Agarilytica rhodophyticola: one gene and its partner. The main gene of each other region encodes a partner of the protein of the gene in region 2 in a complex. Links are inferred from orthologs where the notes say so. Each region holds a gene or a part of one and is shown on either strand. Other genes may lie near its edges.

Region 1 (8,439 bases), 800 kb from region 2 along the record:
ACGAGTTGTACCTGTTAAAGCAATCGCTTGCTTACTAGCATTAGTGGAAGAGAAAGTAAGTACATTATCTTCCTGCTTGATATCAACATCGTTATTTATTACTAAAGACAAGGTACCCTTCTTGCCCTTAACAGTGATTTCCTTACCATTGATTTTAATATCAACGCCATCAGGTAAATCAACCGGACTTTTTGCAATTCGTGACATAACTAATTACTCGCCAAAAACCTGTTCAACAAGACACTATTAGAAAACGGTGCAAAGCACTTCGCCGCCAACACCAGCAGAGCGAGCAGCACGATCTGTCATTACGCCCTTACTTGTTGAAACGATTGCGACACCCAAGCCACCTCTTACTGAAGGTAACTCGTCTTTACCAGCGTATGCTCGCAAGCCTGGACGGCTGTAGCGATCAATTTCCGCTATAACAGGCTTACCTTCGAAGTATTTCAACTCAATGGTAAGCTCTTGCTTTGTGCCTTCAGATACAGAAAAAGAGGCGACATAACCTTCTTTTACCAACACCTCAGCAACACTCTTTTTTAACTTCGATGAAGGCATAGTAACACTAGTCTTGCCAACCATCTGCGCATTTCTAATCCGGGTTAGCATATCTGCTAATGGGTCTTGCATGCTCATAAACTTTGCTCCTACTTACGTCTGTAGCTTACCAGCTTGCTTTAACTAAGCCAGGTACATCACCGCGCATAGCGGCTTCACGTAATTTGTTTCGACATAAACCAAACTTTCTATAAACAGCGTGTGGCCGTCCAGTTACTCGACAACGACGTTGTTGCCTAGAAGAGCTGGAGTCGCGCGGAAGTTTTTGTAATTTCAACATTGCTTCCCACACTTGATCATCACTTGATTCAACACCATTGATGATCTCTTTTAGCTCAGCACGCTTTTGTGCATATTTGGCAATATTTTTTGCACGCTTAACTTCGCGAGCTATCATTGATTTCTTAGCCATACCTGTTTAATTCCTAACCTTTAAATGGAAAGCTAAACGCTTTTAATAATGCTCGACCTTCATCGTCATTTTTTGCAGTTGTAGAAATGCAAATGTCGAGCCCGCGTAACTTATCAACTTTGTCGTAATCGATCTCAGGGAAAATGATTTGCTCATTTACACCCATTGAGAAGTTTCCACGACCATCAAATTGTTTAGGGCTAATACCACGAAAGTCACGAATACGAGGAATAGAAATACTGATTAATCGATCTAAAAACTCGTACATTTTTTCACGACGCAAAGTTACTTTACAGCCAATCGGCCATCCTTCGCGAACTTTAAAACCTGCTATAGACTTACGAGCTTTGGTTACTACCGGCTTTTGACCTGCAATTTTTTCCATATCGGCAATTGCATTCTCAAGTACTTTTTTATCCGCGATAGCTTCACCAACACCCATATTTATGGTGATTTTAGTAATGCGAGGTATTTCCATCACATTACTTAGACCCAGTTCCTCTTTTAGCTTGGAAGCGAGTTCTTTTGTGTACAGTTCTTTAAGCCTGGCCATTTTCTTTACTCAATTTGGCTGTTATATATTAACTTTGAAATCGAAATCTAATTAGGCGTCAATTGACTCGCCATTAGATTTGAAGACCCGAATTTTTTTCCCATCTTCTAACAATTTAATGCCAACACGATCAGCTTTCTTCGTAGTTGGATTAAAAATTGCCACATTTGAAACATGGATTGGTGCTTCTTTCTCGATTATCCCGCCAGATACACCCAACTGTGGATTTGGCTTTTGGTGTTTCTTAATCATTTGAACACCAGCAACAATCAAACGATTGTCAGCCAATACGCGGTTCACCTTGCCACGTTTGCCTTTATCACGACCTGCGATAACTATCACTTCGTCGTTTCGCTTAATTTTACGCATTATCTAAACCCTCTCGCCCTACAGCACTTCTGGCGCCAATGAAATAATTTTCATGAATTTTTCACTGCGAAGCTCGCGAGTTACCGGCCCGAATATACGAGTACCAATTGGTGCTTCTTGGTTGTTTAACAACACTGCAGCGTTGTCATCAAAGCGAATTAAAGAACCGTCTTGTCTTCTGACACCTTTTCTAGTGCGAACAACTACGGCTTTCATCACTTGACCTTTTTTTACTTTACCGCGAGGAATCGCTTCTTTAACGGTAACTTTAATTACATCGCCAACACTGGCATAACGGCGATGTGAACCACCGAGAACCTTAATGCACATAACACGGCGTGCACCACTATTGTCGGCAACGTCCAAATATGTTTGTGTTTGAATCATCGTCTATCTCCAAAACTCTTCTCAGGACTACCGACACTAAATTTGTGTCGCACGCTCTTCTATGTTTACCAAAGCCCAAGACTTTGTTTTAGAAAGCGGGCGAGATTCAGCGATTGTTACTGTATCACCGATTTTACAGTCGTTGTTTTCATCATGAGCTTTAAGCTTTGAAGATTTACTCATGTACTTTCCGTAAACGGGATGTTTTACTCGGCGCTCGATTAAAACCACTATGGATTTATCCATTTTGTCACTAACAACTTTACCTGTTAGTGTACGCACTAATTTCTTTTCATCTACCATGCTTAATTACCCGCCTTTTGATTAAGCACAGTTTTAATACGTGCAATGTTTCGTCGAGTTTGCTTTAACAAATGAGTTTGATTTAATTGATCAGTTGATTTCTGCATGCGAAATTTAAATTGCTCTTTCAACTGATTTAACAATTCTTCATTTAGCTCATCAACAGATTTTTCGTTGAGTTCTTTCGCTTTCATTACATTACCGACCGCTTCACAAATGTTGTATTAACAGGCAATTTCGCTGCCGCTAGAGCAAATGCCTCTCTAGCTAATTCTTCGGAAACACCTTCCATTTCATACAAAACTTTACCAGGTTGAATTTGGGCTACCCAATATTCAACATTACCTTTACCTTTACCTTGACGCACTTCCAAAGGCTTTTCGGTAATAGGCTTGTCAGGAAAAACTCGAATCCAAATTTTCCCACCACGCTTAACGTGTCTGGTCATTGCTCGACGAGCGGCTTCGATTTGACGAGCAGTAATACGTCCGCGATCAACGGATTTCAATCCAAACTCACCGAAGCTGACTTTTGAACCGCGATTAGATAGACCGCGATTACGCCCCTTCATTTGCTTTCTAAATTTTGTTCGCTTTGGCTGAAGCATTTGCTTAACCCTTAATTCAATTCTTAAGAACTTTATCTACGTCGCTTGTATTTTGCGACTTTCTATAAAGTTGGATTTATTTTGCGGCTTTCTTTTTGGTATTTGCAGGAGGCTCAGCCTCTTCCATACCACCGATAACTTCACCTTTAAAGATCCAAACTTTTACACCGATAATTCCATATGTTGTAGAAGCTTCTGCAGTTGCATAATCGATATCTGCGCGCAAAGTATGAAGCGGTACACGACCTTCACGGTACCATTCACTACGAGCGATTTCGGCACCGCCTAGACGACCACCAACTTGAACCTTCACACCTTCTGCACCTTGACGCATAGCGTTTTGTACAGCACGCTTCATTGCTCTTCGGAACATAACGCGACGTTCAAGCTGCTGTGCAACACTTTGTGCAACCAATGTTGCGTCTAAATCAGGCTTACGAATCTCTTCGATATTAATGTGAACAGATACGCCCATTTGCTTACTAAGCTCAGTGCGTAGCTTCTCAACATCTTCGCCTTTTTTACCGATAACAATACCAGGGCGAGCCGTGTGAATTGTTATACGTGCAGTATTAGCAGGACGCTCGATATCAACTCGACTAACGGATGCATTAGCCAAAGTCTTTTGAATATATTGACGAACTTTTAAGTCTATATTCAATTTATCTGCATAGTCGCCTTTACTTGCATACCAAGTTGACGTGTGCTTCTTAACTATGCCAAGACGAATCCCGGTTGGATGTACTTTCTGACCCATAAGTTCGCTCTCTACTCGTCCGCTACTTTAACGGTAATGTGGCATGTGCGTTTCAGGATACGATCTGCTCGCCCTTTAGCACGTGGCCTAATACGCTTCATGGTTACCCCTTCATCCACGAATACTGTGGACACCTTTAGCTCATCAACGTCGGCACCTTCATTGTGCTCAGCATTTGCAATTGCTGATTCAAGTACCTTCTTAACTAAATCAGCACCTTTTTTTGTACTGAAAGTTAAAACATCCAAAGCTTCTTCAACAGACTGGCCACGGATCATATCCACCACCAATCGTGCTTTCTGTGCGGAGATATTAGCTCCGCGTAATTTTGCTGCTACTTCCATCATCGCCCCTCGCTTAACGCTTCGCTTTTTTATCAGCGACGTGGCCACGGTAAGTGCGAGTAGCTGCAAACTCACCTAACTTGTGACCAACCATTTCTTCGTTAATCAACACAGGCACGTGTTGACGACCATTATGTACAGCAATAGTAAGACCAACCATCTCAGGCATGATCATTGATCGACGCGACCAAGTTTTAATAGGTCTACGGTCATTTTTTTCAACGGCCGTCTCCACTTTCTTAAGTAAGTGGTGATCAATAAATGGGCCTTTCTTCAGCGAACGTGGCACTGTTATATCCTCTTTACTTAAGCGTCTATTTATTTCTTGTTACGACGTCTAACAATCATATTGTCAGTACGCTTGTTTTTACGTGTTTTATAACCCTTAGTTGGAACGCCCCAAGGTGTAACTGGGTGACGACCACCAGAAGTTCGGCCTTCACCACCACCATGTGGGTGATCTACGGGGTTCATTGCAACACCGCGAACAGTTGGTCTAACACCACGCCAGCGTGAAGCACCTGCTTTACCTAGTGAACGTAGGTTGTGCTCACTATTCGATACCTCACCGAGAGTTGCTCGACAATCAGATAATACTTTGCGCATTTCACCACTGCGTAAACGCAATGTTGCGTATTGGCCTTCTCTTGCCACTAGTTGTACAGAAGCACCTGCAGAGCGAGCTATTTGCGCACCTTTACCGGGCTTAAGCTCAACACAGTGAATAGTACTACCCACTGGTATATTTCTGATGGGTAAGCTATTGCCAACTTTTATTGCAGCAAGGTTACCTGACTCAACTCTATCGCCAGCTTTAACGCCTTTAGGAGCAATAATATAACGACGCTCACCGTCTAAATAGCATACCAAAGCGATATGTGCGCTGCGGTTTGGATCGTATTCAATACGCTCTACTTTCGCAGGGATACCATCTTTATTACGACGAAAATCGATAACACGATAGTGTTGTTTATGACCACCACCAATATGGCGGGTAGTAATTCGTCCGGCATTGTTACGACCACCAGACTTTGATTTCTTTTCTAGTAAAGGCGCATGAGGCTTACCTTTATGTAGATCTGGGCTAACAACGTTAACGACGAAGCGACGACCAGCTGATGTGGGTTTACGTTTTAATAACGGCATCTTATCGCTCCTTATTCCGCTGTTGCAAAGTCAATTTCTTGACCTTGAGCTAATCGTACGTAAGCTTTTTTCCAATCGCTACGACGACCCATACCGAAACGAGTACGCTTTGTCTTTCCTTTAACATTTAATACTCGTACGTCATCTACTTTAACGCTGAACATTTCTTCAACAGCAGCATGAATTTCTGCTTTGTTAGCATCAGAGATAACTTTGAAAACCACCTGATTTGATACTTCAGCAGCCATTGTAGACTTCTCTGAAATAACAGGTGAAAGTATCACTTTATATAAACGCTCTTTGTTCATACGAGAGCCTCCTCAAGCTTTTTAAGCGCGGGAACAGTCACTAATACCTTCTCAGCGCCAACAAGACTTACAGGATCAATACCTGCTGCATCTCTCACATCAACCTTATGCAAGTTGCGTGAAGCTAGATATAAGTTTTCGCTTACATCTTCAGAAACAATCAGTACGTCCGAAAGATCGTATTGAGCTAGCTTTTGGATAAGACCTTTTGTTTTTGGAGAGTCTACAGTGAACTCTTCAACAACAATTAATCGCTCTTGACGTGCTAACTCAGACAAGATGCAGCGAAGCGCACCTCGATACATCTTTTTGTTGAACTTTTGCTCGTGATCTCTTGGTTTAGCAGCGAAAGTAACACCGCCAGAACGCCATATAGGGCTACGGATAGTTCCCGCACGAGCTCTACCAGTACCTTTTTGACGCCAAGGTTTCTTGCCGCCACCAGATACTTCAGAACGAGTTTTTTGTGCTTTAGAACCCTGTCTAGCAGCTGCCATATAAGCAATAACCGCTTGGTGAACAAGGTCTTGATTAAATTCTTTGCCGAAAGCGACATCAGATACTGCAACGGTACCCTTAGCGCCTTGCGGTGTAGCAATATTTAATTCCATGGTCGACTCCTAGGAAACTTAACCGTTGTTACGCTTTTTGATGGCAGGACGAATCATCACATCGCCACCAGGAGCACCGGGAACAGCACCCTTAATAAGAATCAAACTGCGCTCAACATCGATCTTCACAATCTCAAGATTTTGTGTAGTTACCTGCTCAGCACCCAAGTGGCCTGCCATTTTCTTGCCTTTAAAAACACGGCCAGGTGTTTGACATTGACCAATAGAACCAGGAGCGCGGTGAGATAATGAATTACCATGGGTTGCGTCTTGCATTCTGAAATTCCAACGCTTTACGCCACCGGCAAAACCTTTACCTTTTGATACACCTGTAACATCTACTTTTTGGCCAGCTTCGAAAAGCTCAACAGTTATTTCTGAGCCTACCTGGTAGTCTTCGCCTTCATTTCTGAATTCCCAAAGACCACGGCCAGCTTCAGCCTTAGCTTTTGCAAAGTGCCCTTTTTCTGATTTTGATACTCGTGAAGAACGTTTTTCGCCTGCTGTAACCTGAATAGCAGAGTAACCATCAACTTCTATACTTTTCACTTGAGTAACGCGATTAGGAGATACTTCGATTACAGTTACTGGAACTGAAGCTCCCTCATCTGTGAAAATGCGGGTCATACCGCTTTTGCGGCCGACTATACCTATTGTCATTGTGAACCTCTCAGTGTACGGGGCTATTACCCGCTATGGCCGCCCATTGCAGAGCGTTACACAAACTAAAAGTTAAACTTTTAGCTGTGATCTGAAGCCTTAGCCCAGACTAATTTGAACTTCGACGCCAGCCGCTAAATCTAGCTTCATCAAAGCATCTACAGTTTTTTCAGTCGGCTCGACAATGTCGAGCAAACGCTTATAAGTACGAATTTCGTACTGATCGCGCGCATCTTTGTTTACGTGGGGAGAGATCAATACGGTAAAACGCTCCTTGCGAGTAGGCAATGGAATAGGACCTCTTACCTGTGCACCTGTGCGCTTTGCGGTATCTACAATCTCTAGTGTTGAAGCATCTATCAACTTGTGATCGAATGCTTTCAATCGAATGCGAATACGCTGATTCTGCATCTGAACCAAACTCCAAATCTTTTTAAAGAACAATCAGTTAAGAGTATACGAAATACCCCCCTGAAATGAGGGCGCAATCATAATGACAAGCCCTATAGGTGTCAAGCACTTATCTACTAAATATTCAGATATTTAATGATTATGCATTTTTGGAACAAAGCAGTAACTAATCTGCAGGATTTAGCCTCGTTTATTAACTTTTATTTGGAAGCTGAAATTACCGCTCCTTCTACTATATAAGAAAGATTATCTATATAAGAAAGATAGCGTAAAGAGTAAATAAGGAATACAGCAGGAAAATGACAAATCGCGCCAGAGCGCAAAGGCTATCCGATCCCAATTTTATAGGCATCTATCGCTTATCAGAATGGATGATAAACCTTGTGCGGTTGATAGAAACAGATAGGCAAAGTTATCTCGCATACCATATTTTACTGTTTCTATATCTTTGGCCTGCTTCTTTAGGGAAGAAACAAAACGTCGATCAAACTTAGTTAGAGATTCTTGGCAGCTTGTCGTTTTGGATGGAGAGATAAGTGGGCCAGACAGCTCGATAGCTTGATCATACTTGCTGAAGAAAGTACTGATATCATTCTCTAAACGCTTCACTAAGTTTTTGGACAAAGGTCTTTTAGGATCAAAGTTATTAACTTGGTAATAATCACTATAGACTTGCAGTATATTAGCAGCACCCTGCTGCAGGGGAACCACCAAATTCTGGATATAGCTGACTTTACTGTGCACCTCTTCAACACTCGCCACTGCCCGATAAGGAAAAGCTAGAGAAGAAAAAGCACAGATACTAATAAGTGCGAATTCTTTTTTAAGGCTTAGCACGCTTTTACTAACTTTCATTAGAGTTAACTTATCAATGGCTTATGGCGATTATCTACTAGCTTCTTGCTATTACCCTCTTATTCCCCATCCGCACCAAAACTTACTTGCCCTTTCACACCTAACTTTTTGAACACACAACCATAAAGTGCTTGAGTAGCAGCCATAAAATCCAG
Region 2 (8,770 bases):
CGTCAATGTCTCTTGAGACTCCCGTTCACCCCCATCACCCAATAAATACAGCCTCTAACTTGTCTGCAAATGCTACACAGAAAAACATGCAAGCATTTCACTCTGAAAAAACTCGCTCTAATCAAACTGAGTTAGGCGTTAGCAACGTTACAAATAATATAGAGAATAATGGTTTTGTCGATAGCCTTGACGAGCTGTTTAACTCCGACTCTAACGACCTATATCAAAATAGTACACGAATTAACGAACTGCTCACTCAATGGGCGCAAATAGATCCAGAAGCGGCTTTGGAGTGGCTGCACTTGGTTGACGATGAATCCGACATGATGGATGGATATTTTTATAATGTTATTGCTATTTACATGGAAAGTGACTTCCATGCTGCCGGCGATGCTATTGCAGGTTTACCAAGCAGTAGTCGCAAGCAGCGTTTAGTTTATAACTATGTATCTGAATATACACGAATTGATCCTGAACAAGCCCTATACTGGAGCGAGATATCTTTTGAAGGAGAACTTGCTCAGATCGCAAAACATCAAATACTTAACACGTTAGTTTATGTAGACCCAAATAAAGTACTTAGCTTGCTAGCAAGTGATATTACTAATAATGCTTCAGGTTCCTATGAGAGTCATAAAGAAATGGCTTTCATGGCATCAAGCCGTATAGACTCAGATGACTTTAAATACGAACGTATTTCTCTTTATCAATATCCAGAAGAATTACACTCAAACATTGCTTATGCGGTTGCAAGTAATTGGAATAAAGGTGACTCAGAAGGTGCTAAAAACTGGATTGACTCATTGCCACCAAGTGAAGCTAAACAACAAGCTTTACGTGGCTATTCTGATTTATTCGGAGCACACAACACTACAATTCAATGAATTGCCACTGTAGCAAAAGTGTCAGTTAACACTAATTGCTATCGGTTGAAGACTAAAGAGTTTTTAGTTTTGTCGAGGTTCAAGTAGAAGTTGATGAGAATCCTGCTCTATTTGGAATTTGAAATTACCTAAAATATTCATTCCCAATAAACCATGCACACCTCCCCCCATTTCAAAGTCAAGCACGGCAACGAGAGTATCTGCAATTTCAAAGTCACCAATGGTGAAAGTGTCAACACGATACACACTACCTTTAGTTAAGCCATTAGCAGTACTAAACATACGCGATCCTGCGTGTGAATAATCAATCGCATGGCTTATGTTTTCAAAAGCACTACGTGATAATGTTGTCATAGAGGCTCCAGTATCAATCAATAATGTGCTAGAAGTATTATCACCTAATGAAATATCAATTAAGTACTGATTGCCACGTGGATTTAACGCAACAGCACTTGAAAAGCGCGACGAACGATCGCTAGTATCAGCCAAGCCATCGCTTGGCGTATCATTTATTTTAGCTAACAATTGCTTAACGTCAGCTGCAACTCGGGAATCATTTGATAAATCGGACAGTATTTGCTTAGCGTGATAGAGATCTCCATTTTCTAACACCACCTGCGCTTGCCGAAATTTTTGTTGGGGTGATAGCAAACCGACAATATCTGCCTGCAAATAAACCTGGCTCAATGTGTACCAGTTGAGACTTTCACTCAGAAACTTATCAACTTTGCTGAGAAACTCGGTAAATTCTTTAATAACTTTTTCATTATCTTTTATAGAATAGGCATATTCCTTTGCTAGCTGAAATACACCTATAGCTTCAATATAGTACTCAGTCTGGCGATTAAATTCAGCCAACATCAACAATACATCTAAGTCTTCATAGTAAGTTGTCAAATAAGCGTTAGCCAGTTCGGTAAAGTCTTCTGCTAAGTTTTGCTCGAGCAATAGACTAAGGCGCGTCAGTAGAATCTTTTTTAGAGCATTACCAGCAATACGATCGCTGTCATTTACTTCCTGAAAAAACTGAATAGCATCAAAATAGTTTCTATTATCGAGATATTTGACAAAAACCTGTGATATATCAGTTGTACTTTGTGTAGGTATTGGGTTTTCAGCATCGCCAGTAAGGGAGTTATTTTTTTCATGCCCATCAGCCTCCAAAACAACAATCTTTTTCTCAGCAAGGGAATGAAATGGCGTAACCGTATCAACTTTATTGTCAATAAAGGTGGGAATGTTAAGAGCTTGTTGCGAATTAAGAGGCGGCGCAAGAACTCCATGTCCGTACCACCCTAATACAAAGCCTATACATAGAGCGAATATAACGGTAAGTCGAGACATCATTTGCTTTACGCTTAATATATAAGCCCCTCAATAGATATATAAGATAAACAGTTTTCTCAATCTTTACCTATCGACCACAGAAAAGTAAAGGAATTCCCTTACCCAGCTCTGATAGATCGGATCAAAGGATTTACCCACTTATCCCACGTACAACAAACTGGAAAATGTTGAAACCAGCTAAAGCCAGCATGGTTAACCATGTTCCTAAAGTGCCATAGAAACGCCCTTTGGCAACCCCTCCATTTGATACAGTTAAACCCTGAGCATGGGCAATACGACTGATGATTAATACTGTGCCAGCCAAATGCAGCCAAAGGCTCGCAAGACCCGTTATCTCTGCACAAGCGAGTAAGATAAGTGCCAATGGAAGATTCTCAAGCGCATTGGCATGGCAGCGAATAGCCACATCCAACTCCTTTTGACTACCACTGCCAATAGCGACTTTAAAGACCCTTCGATATTTTATAACTCGAAAAGCCAAGAATATAATAATCAAGTAAGCTAAGCTTGCGTATAAACCAGTGATATATAGAGTCATATTGCTTCCTTATTAAAGTATTATTATCCAACGGGCCAGACAGCAACCACTAATTGGCGTTATTTATCTTCGCCAGCAATTAAATGCCCAAGCTTGCCTTTTTTAGTTTCCAAATAATTTGCATTATGGGGGTTACGCCCTGTCTCATGGGCGAGTCGCTCAATAACTTCAACGTTTAAGTCTTTTAACGCAGCAATCTTACGTGGGTTATTAGTCATAAGTTTTACGCGCGTAATGCCCACTTTTTCAAACATAGGCTTTAACATGGAATAATCACGCATATCAGCGCCAAAGCCAAGTTTCTCATTAGCTTCGACAGTATCGGCACCATTATCTTGTAATTGATAAGCGCGAATTTTATTTGTTAAGCCAATACCTCGGCCTTCCTGCCTTAGATAAAAAATAGCCCCTCGTCCTTCTGCAGCAATTTTTTCCATCGCCGCTTGCAATTGCGCACCGCAATCACAACGCAAACTAAAAAGCGCATCCCCGGTAAGGCATTCCGAATGAATTCTTACCAACGTGGGTTCACCACTGGCCAGATCGCCCATAGATAAAATAATATGTTCTTTGCCATCTTCATCATCAATAAACCCATGGATTTGAAAAGTCCCCATAGGGGTGGGCAATTTAGATGTTTCGACGTATGTAACCGCCACTAATAACGTCCTCAAATACTTTTATAAATACAGTAAAAATAATATATCGTTAACAAATTAGTTCACTAAGAACTAATACTTCGACTCTAAAATCAATACACCACTTTCTACTTTAAAATTAACACGCGACAAATAGGAATTGCCCAGTAAAATTTCAGCAGGATACTGACCTTCGACAACAACCGCCTCAACATTGCTTAATTTCAGATCTCCAACAGCAACACTTTGTAAGGTGACTTGATAGCCGCTAGTAATACCGTTAGCTGTTTGCAAACTAATTTTCTTACCCGAAGAAAATTTAATCCCAATACTCTTTGCCATAATCGAATTAAGTGATAGAGACGTCGCACCAGTATCCACTAAGAAATTGACAGATCGCCCATTAATTCTACCTGGAGTGTAATGGTGCCCCCCTCGACCGCCGGGAATTCTAACCACAGTTTTAGCTGGCGCAGAATATTTAACACCGCCAATCCGTCGTGAAAGTTGAAGAGTATGCCGTTTTCCGTCTATTTCAACGATTGCCTTTTTTGTATCAGCACTGACAAGTAAGATACCTTCTGGTGACGTTTTTCCAGCACGAATAGTGCGCTGAACACCGTTTACCTCCAGTACAACCATGTTTTTGAGCAAGCCTGTAACAACAATATTATCCTGTGCATAGGCATCTATTGCACCACAAAATATAATGAGACCAACAAGCCAATATAATCTTTTCATGATCTTAAGCCACCGCATGGTATATCCGTAAGCTACCATCTACTTTCTAATAGTATGTATTTTTCCTGCTTATTGGGCATTAAAAATGTTTATAGCCCGTATTGCTTTTGCTCAATAATTTCTCACTCTCACTGCAGCGAATTCCTTGTTGCCGAGTTATTTCTCCAATTCGGCTGATAGCAAAATTCTCATCTGCTATCAAACGATCAAGGCTGGCAATCTTTGACTGGCTAACAGTAAAGCAAAGTTGATAATCATCACCGCCATAAAGTGCCCATTCTAGCCACTGCTCAGCTTGTGTGTGCTGACAAACTGCATCTGAAATTGGCAAAGCCTGTAAATCAAGTTCAGCGCCTAGCTCACCACTATTCCCACTAGCACGACAAATATGTCCTAGATCAGCCACTAAACCATCGGAAATATCGATCGCAGCACTGGCAATACCTCGCAGTTTTTGCCCTAGCTCCAATTGTGGTATCGGCTGATAATAACGCTGACGTAAGTATTGGGCCGCTGAATCATTGACAGAAAAACTGCCTTTAAGTGCACTTAAAGCAGCAGCCCCATCACCTAAACTCCCTGTTACATAAATGCCATCACCCGCTTCGGCACCGCTGCGAACCATAGCTTGGCCTGACGGCACAATTCCATGCACCTGAATAGAAATACACAGGGGGCCACGCACTGTATCGCCCCCCACGAGAGGACAGCTATAACGCTTAGCACAATCCAATAAGCCTTCACTAAAACTAGCAAGCCACTTTTCATCAGCCTCAGGAAGGGATAGCGCTAAGGTAAAGCACAAGGGTTCTGCTCCCATGGCAGCGAGATCACTTAAGGCAACAGATAATGCTCTGTGTGCAATATAAGTGGGGTTTGCTTTGGCAAAAAAATGTACATCAGCTAGCAGAGTATCAATTGAAAAGGCTAACTGATGGCCATGTGGGATGTCGACAAGTGCGCAGTCATCACCAATTCCCAGTGTCACATGAGATGACTCCACCAAACGCTTAAAATAGCGATCGATAAGTGCAAATTCATCAAGAGGATTGGCGTTGAGAGCGCTTACCATTATTTCTTTGCTTTAGTGTCTTTTGCGTTAACTTCAGTAGCACGCACATCTAGAGCCACCTTGTCTAAAACACCATTGACGAACTTGTGACTATCTGCTGCGCCGAATTTTTTCGCCATATTTACCGCTTCGTTAATCACAACGCGATAAGGCACATCGATCCGATCGCTAAATTCAAAACACGCTAGGCGCAAGATCGACAAAGTCACAGGGTCAACGTTGTCTAGCTGCAAGCCTTTGAGATATGGCGAAAACATTTCATCTAAGGTGGTTTTCTTCATCGCCACACCGCGAAATATCTCATGGAAATACTCAACATCCACTTTCGACATATCATTGTCGGTATGATATTCAGCCTCAATAACGTTTATAGCATTGCTGGTCATTTGCCATTGATAAATAGCCTGCATGGCAAAATGGCGCGCACGACTGCGGGTTGCAGCAGAAACTTTCATTAATTCTCTCTTTTATTAAATATTTTTCAACAGTGACACCATTTCCAGTGCCGTGTGAGCAGCTTCGGCTCCTTTGTTGCCAGCTTTAGTGCCCGAGCGCTCGATTGCTTGCTCGATAGAATCCACTGTCAAAACACCAAAAGTGATAGGCAACCCAGTGTTCAGCGATACCTGAGCAAGGCCCTTGGTACATTCACCAGCCACATAGTCAAAGTGAGGAGTACCACCACGTATAACGGCCCCTAAGGCAATAATGGCATCATATTTTTTGGTTTGCGCTAATTTCTGTGCTGCCAATGGAAATTCGAATGCACCGGGGGCGTAGACAATTTCAATATCATCATCGCTAACACCTTGACGACGCAGAGTATCGATTGCACCTTCTTTTAAGTGCTCTACAACAAAACTATTCCAGCGGCTAACAAGCAACGCATACTTACCACTTACCGAACTAAAATCACCTTCAATTACATTTATTGCCATGGGTATTTCTCGTTTATTCCAATAGTATTTAAGGTTTTATATATTCAGTGACTTCAAGGTCGAAGCCAGAAATAGCACTGAACTTTAAAGGTGCGCTCATTAAACGCATTTTCTGTACACCCAACTCTTTTAAGATTTGAGCGCCAGCACCTATTTGCTTATAGGACATATCCTGCTTTAAGCGCGCTTGTTTGCCGGTCAATACTCGCTCAATACTGTCTTCAATTTCATGGGTCGTTTCATTGTGACATATCAACACCACCACACCACGCCCCTCATCGGCAACGCACTGCATCGCTCGATGAAAGTTCCAAGAAGCACTGTCTTGTTCATCCCGCTGAATAGTGAGCACATCTCGTGAGGTATTGCCTACATGAACTCTCACCATCACCGGCTCACCCGAGCTAACATCACCTTTTACTAGCGCAAAATGCAGCTCATCATGTGCTGAATTTTGATATGTCATCAAATTAAAGTCGCCATACTGGGTGGTTACCTGTCGCTCATTAATACAAGTGACCGTCTTTTCATTGAGCATTCGATAATGAATAAGATCTGCAATAGTACCGATCTTGAGACCGTGGGTTTTGGCAAACACTTCCAACTCTGGCCGGCGCGCCATAGTACCGTCTTCGTTCATGATTTCAACAATAACCGCAGATGGGTCATAGCCAGCGAAGCGCGCAAGATCGCAGCCAGCTTCTGTATGCCCCGCCCGGGTAAGCACGCCACCTTGCTGTGCCATGATAGGGAAAATATGCCCCGGCTGTACGATATCCTGAGGTTTAGCTTCGGCGGCAACGGCAGCTCTTACCGTGCGCGCCCGGTCAGCCGCAGAGATACCTGTTGTCACACCTTCAGCCGCTTCGATAGTAACAGTAAAGTTAGTGGTATGGACGGAGAGATTATCATCCACCATTAGAGGCAAACCCAGCTGCTTACAACGTTGTTCCGATAGGGTTAAACAAATCAGTCCACGAGCATGAGTTGCCATAAAATTAATATCTTCAGACCGCACTTGCTGTGCAGCGATGACTAAATCGCCTTCATTTTCACGATCTTCGTCATCCATCAGAATTACCATCTTTCCCTGGCGAATATCGTCAATTATTTCTTCAACTGTATTGAGTTCCATAGTCATTACGTTTTACCGTTTACATTCGTCTATTTTAAGTAACCGTGTTGAGCCAAAAATGATTCAGTCATTTGGCTAGCAGTGCCGGATTCAGCTGCTTTATCTCCCATCAATAGCCGTTCAAGGTAACGTGCGATGACATCCACCTCTAAATTCACTTGTGTGCCTGGGCTATAGCTGCCGATAACAGTGTGATCTAAAGTATGGGGAACAATGTTCAAATCGAATATATCGCCATCGACCTCATTCACTGTCAAACTGGTGCCATCAATAGTAATCGAGCCTTTATGAGCAATATATTTGGCTAAGCTTTTTGGCGCCCGCAATTTAAAGCGCTCTGAGCGCGCGTCTTTTTCCCGACTCACCACCTCTCCCATACCATCCACATGGCCACTGACAATATGACCGCCGAGGCGAGACTGGGGGGTTAAGGCCTTTTCCAAGTTTACAGCAGTGCCCTTTTGCCAATGTTTTATTGTTGTTAAATCCAATGTTTCAACGGAAACATCGGCGATAAAGCCTTGGGGAATGAAGGCTACTGCCGTTAAACAGACGCCGTTAGTGGCAATCGAGTCGCCCAGCTCAACGTCGTCCCACGGTAAAGATGACGAGAAAACCGTCAACCTGACATCACCACTGCGTTTCTCTATGGACGCTATTTCACCAATAGCTTGAATAATGCCCGTGAACATCTAACACTCACTTTTTATTTAGTAATAACTTTGATTAAAAGTAGCGTAGCCATATAACGTTATATAACCACACATCACAATCATGGCTACCCCTCTGGGTCAGGATATGCCGTAATACGCCAATCCTCGCCAACACGACGAATATCTTCAATGGATAGAGGTAACTGGCTGCGCATCTTATCAATCGGAAGATGAAATAAGGGACGTGCACTACTGCCCATTAATTTAGGCGCAACATAAATAATAAACTCATCAATTAAACCGGCTGCAGCAAACGCACCAGCCAAGGTCGCTCCTGTTTCAACCAGTACTTCATTACATCCTTCATCAGCTAACTTGCGCACTAAGGCATAGAGGCTGATATGGCCATCCTTTTGCGGCAATTCCCAGTAGTTACGCCCATCATCCTTAGCCTCTCCTTGAGCGCAAGCAATAATAGTATTCCCGGGCTGATTGAGGATATCGGCCTTTAGCGGGCATCGACTATGTGTATCAACAATAACGCGAAGCGGCTGGCGCTCAGTCTCAGACAAGCGTACCGTAAGTGCAGGATCATCATGAATGACTGACTCTACCCCTGTTACTATGGCACAGCTGCGCGCGCGTAATTTATGCACATCGGCACGAGCATCGGGGCCAGTAATCCACTTGCTTTCACCACTGGCCATTGCTGTGCGGCCATCCACACTCATCGCCATCTTACAGCGAATATAGGGAATCTTCTGTCGCATACGCTTAATAAAGCCCAGATTTAACTCTCGAGCCTCACTTTCCAGCAAAGGGCC

What was found.
Region 1: the proteins of nusB (region 2) and rpsJ are in contact, whole or in part, in a solved structure (PDB 3D3B), measured with the Escherichia coli proteins. The link is inferred for Agarilytica rhodophyticola from one-to-one orthologs.

The regions. Positions count from the first base shown.
Region 1 is NZ_CP020038.1:5,170,070-5,178,508, forward strand. What follows is about bases 5,774-8,439. They hold rpsJ (30S ribosomal protein S10), read right to left. Parts: upstream 7,430-8,439; coding sequence 7,118-7,429; downstream 5,774-7,117. Other genes in these bases: rplD (50S ribosomal protein L4), read right to left, coding at 5,774-6,358; rplC (50S ribosomal protein L3), read right to left, coding at 6,377-7,018; BVC89_RS21555 (hypothetical protein), read right to left, coding at 7,772-8,284; BVC89_RS21560 (hypothetical protein), read right to left, coding at 8,344-8,439. In the rest of the region: rplF (50S ribosomal protein L6), read right to left, coding at 1-207; rpsH (30S ribosomal protein S8), read right to left, coding at 247-639; rpsN (30S ribosomal protein S14), read right to left, coding at 668-973; rplE (50S ribosomal protein L5), read right to left, coding at 987-1,526; rplX (50S ribosomal protein L24), read right to left, coding at 1,578-1,895; rplN (50S ribosomal protein L14), read right to left, coding at 1,914-2,282; rpsQ (30S ribosomal protein S17), read right to left, coding at 2,319-2,585; rpmC (50S ribosomal protein L29), read right to left, coding at 2,588-2,779; rplP (50S ribosomal protein L16), read right to left, coding at 2,779-3,192; rpsC (30S ribosomal protein S3), read right to left, coding at 3,269-3,949; rplV (50S ribosomal protein L22), read right to left, coding at 3,961-4,293; rpsS (30S ribosomal protein S19), read right to left, coding at 4,307-4,582; rplB (50S ribosomal protein L2), read right to left, coding at 4,612-5,439; rplW (50S ribosomal protein L23), read right to left, coding at 5,451-5,747; more of rplD, read right to left, coding at 5,744-5,773. UniProt on the Escherichia coli protein: Involved in the binding of tRNA to the ribosomes. Part of the processive rRNA transcription and antitermination complex (rrnTAC). The complex forms an RNA-chaperone ring around the RNA exit tunnel of RNA polymerase (RNAP).
Region 2 is NZ_CP020038.1:5,969,375-5,978,144, forward strand. What follows is about bases 3,948-6,944. They hold nusB (transcription antitermination factor NusB), read right to left. Parts: upstream 5,676-6,944; coding sequence 5,220-5,675; downstream 3,948-5,219. Other genes in these bases: BVC89_RS24685 (retropepsin-like aspartic protease family protein), read right to left, coding at 3,948-4,148; thiL (thiamine-phosphate kinase), read right to left, coding at 4,228-5,220; ribH (6,7-dimethyl-8-ribityllumazine synthase), read right to left, coding at 5,691-6,158; ribBA (bifunctional 3,4-dihydroxy-2-butanone-4-phosphate synthase/GTP cyclohydrolase II), read right to left, coding at 6,187-6,944. In the rest of the region: BVC89_RS24665 (hypothetical protein), read left to right, coding at 1-884; BVC89_RS24670 (retropepsin-like aspartic protease family protein), read right to left, coding at 948-2,231; BVC89_RS24675 (MAPEG family protein), read right to left, coding at 2,362-2,769; ribA (GTP cyclohydrolase II), read right to left, coding at 2,829-3,428; more of BVC89_RS24685, read right to left, coding at 3,501-3,947; more of ribBA, read right to left, coding at 6,945-7,293; BVC89_RS24710 (riboflavin synthase), read right to left, coding at 7,323-7,985; bifunctional diaminohydroxyphosphoribosylaminopyrimidine deaminase/5-amino-6-(5-phosphoribosylamino)uracil reductase RibD, read right to left, coding at 8,072-8,770. UniProt on the Escherichia coli protein: Part of the processive rRNA transcription and antitermination complex (rrnTAC). The complex forms an RNA-chaperone ring around the RNA exit tunnel of RNA polymerase (RNAP).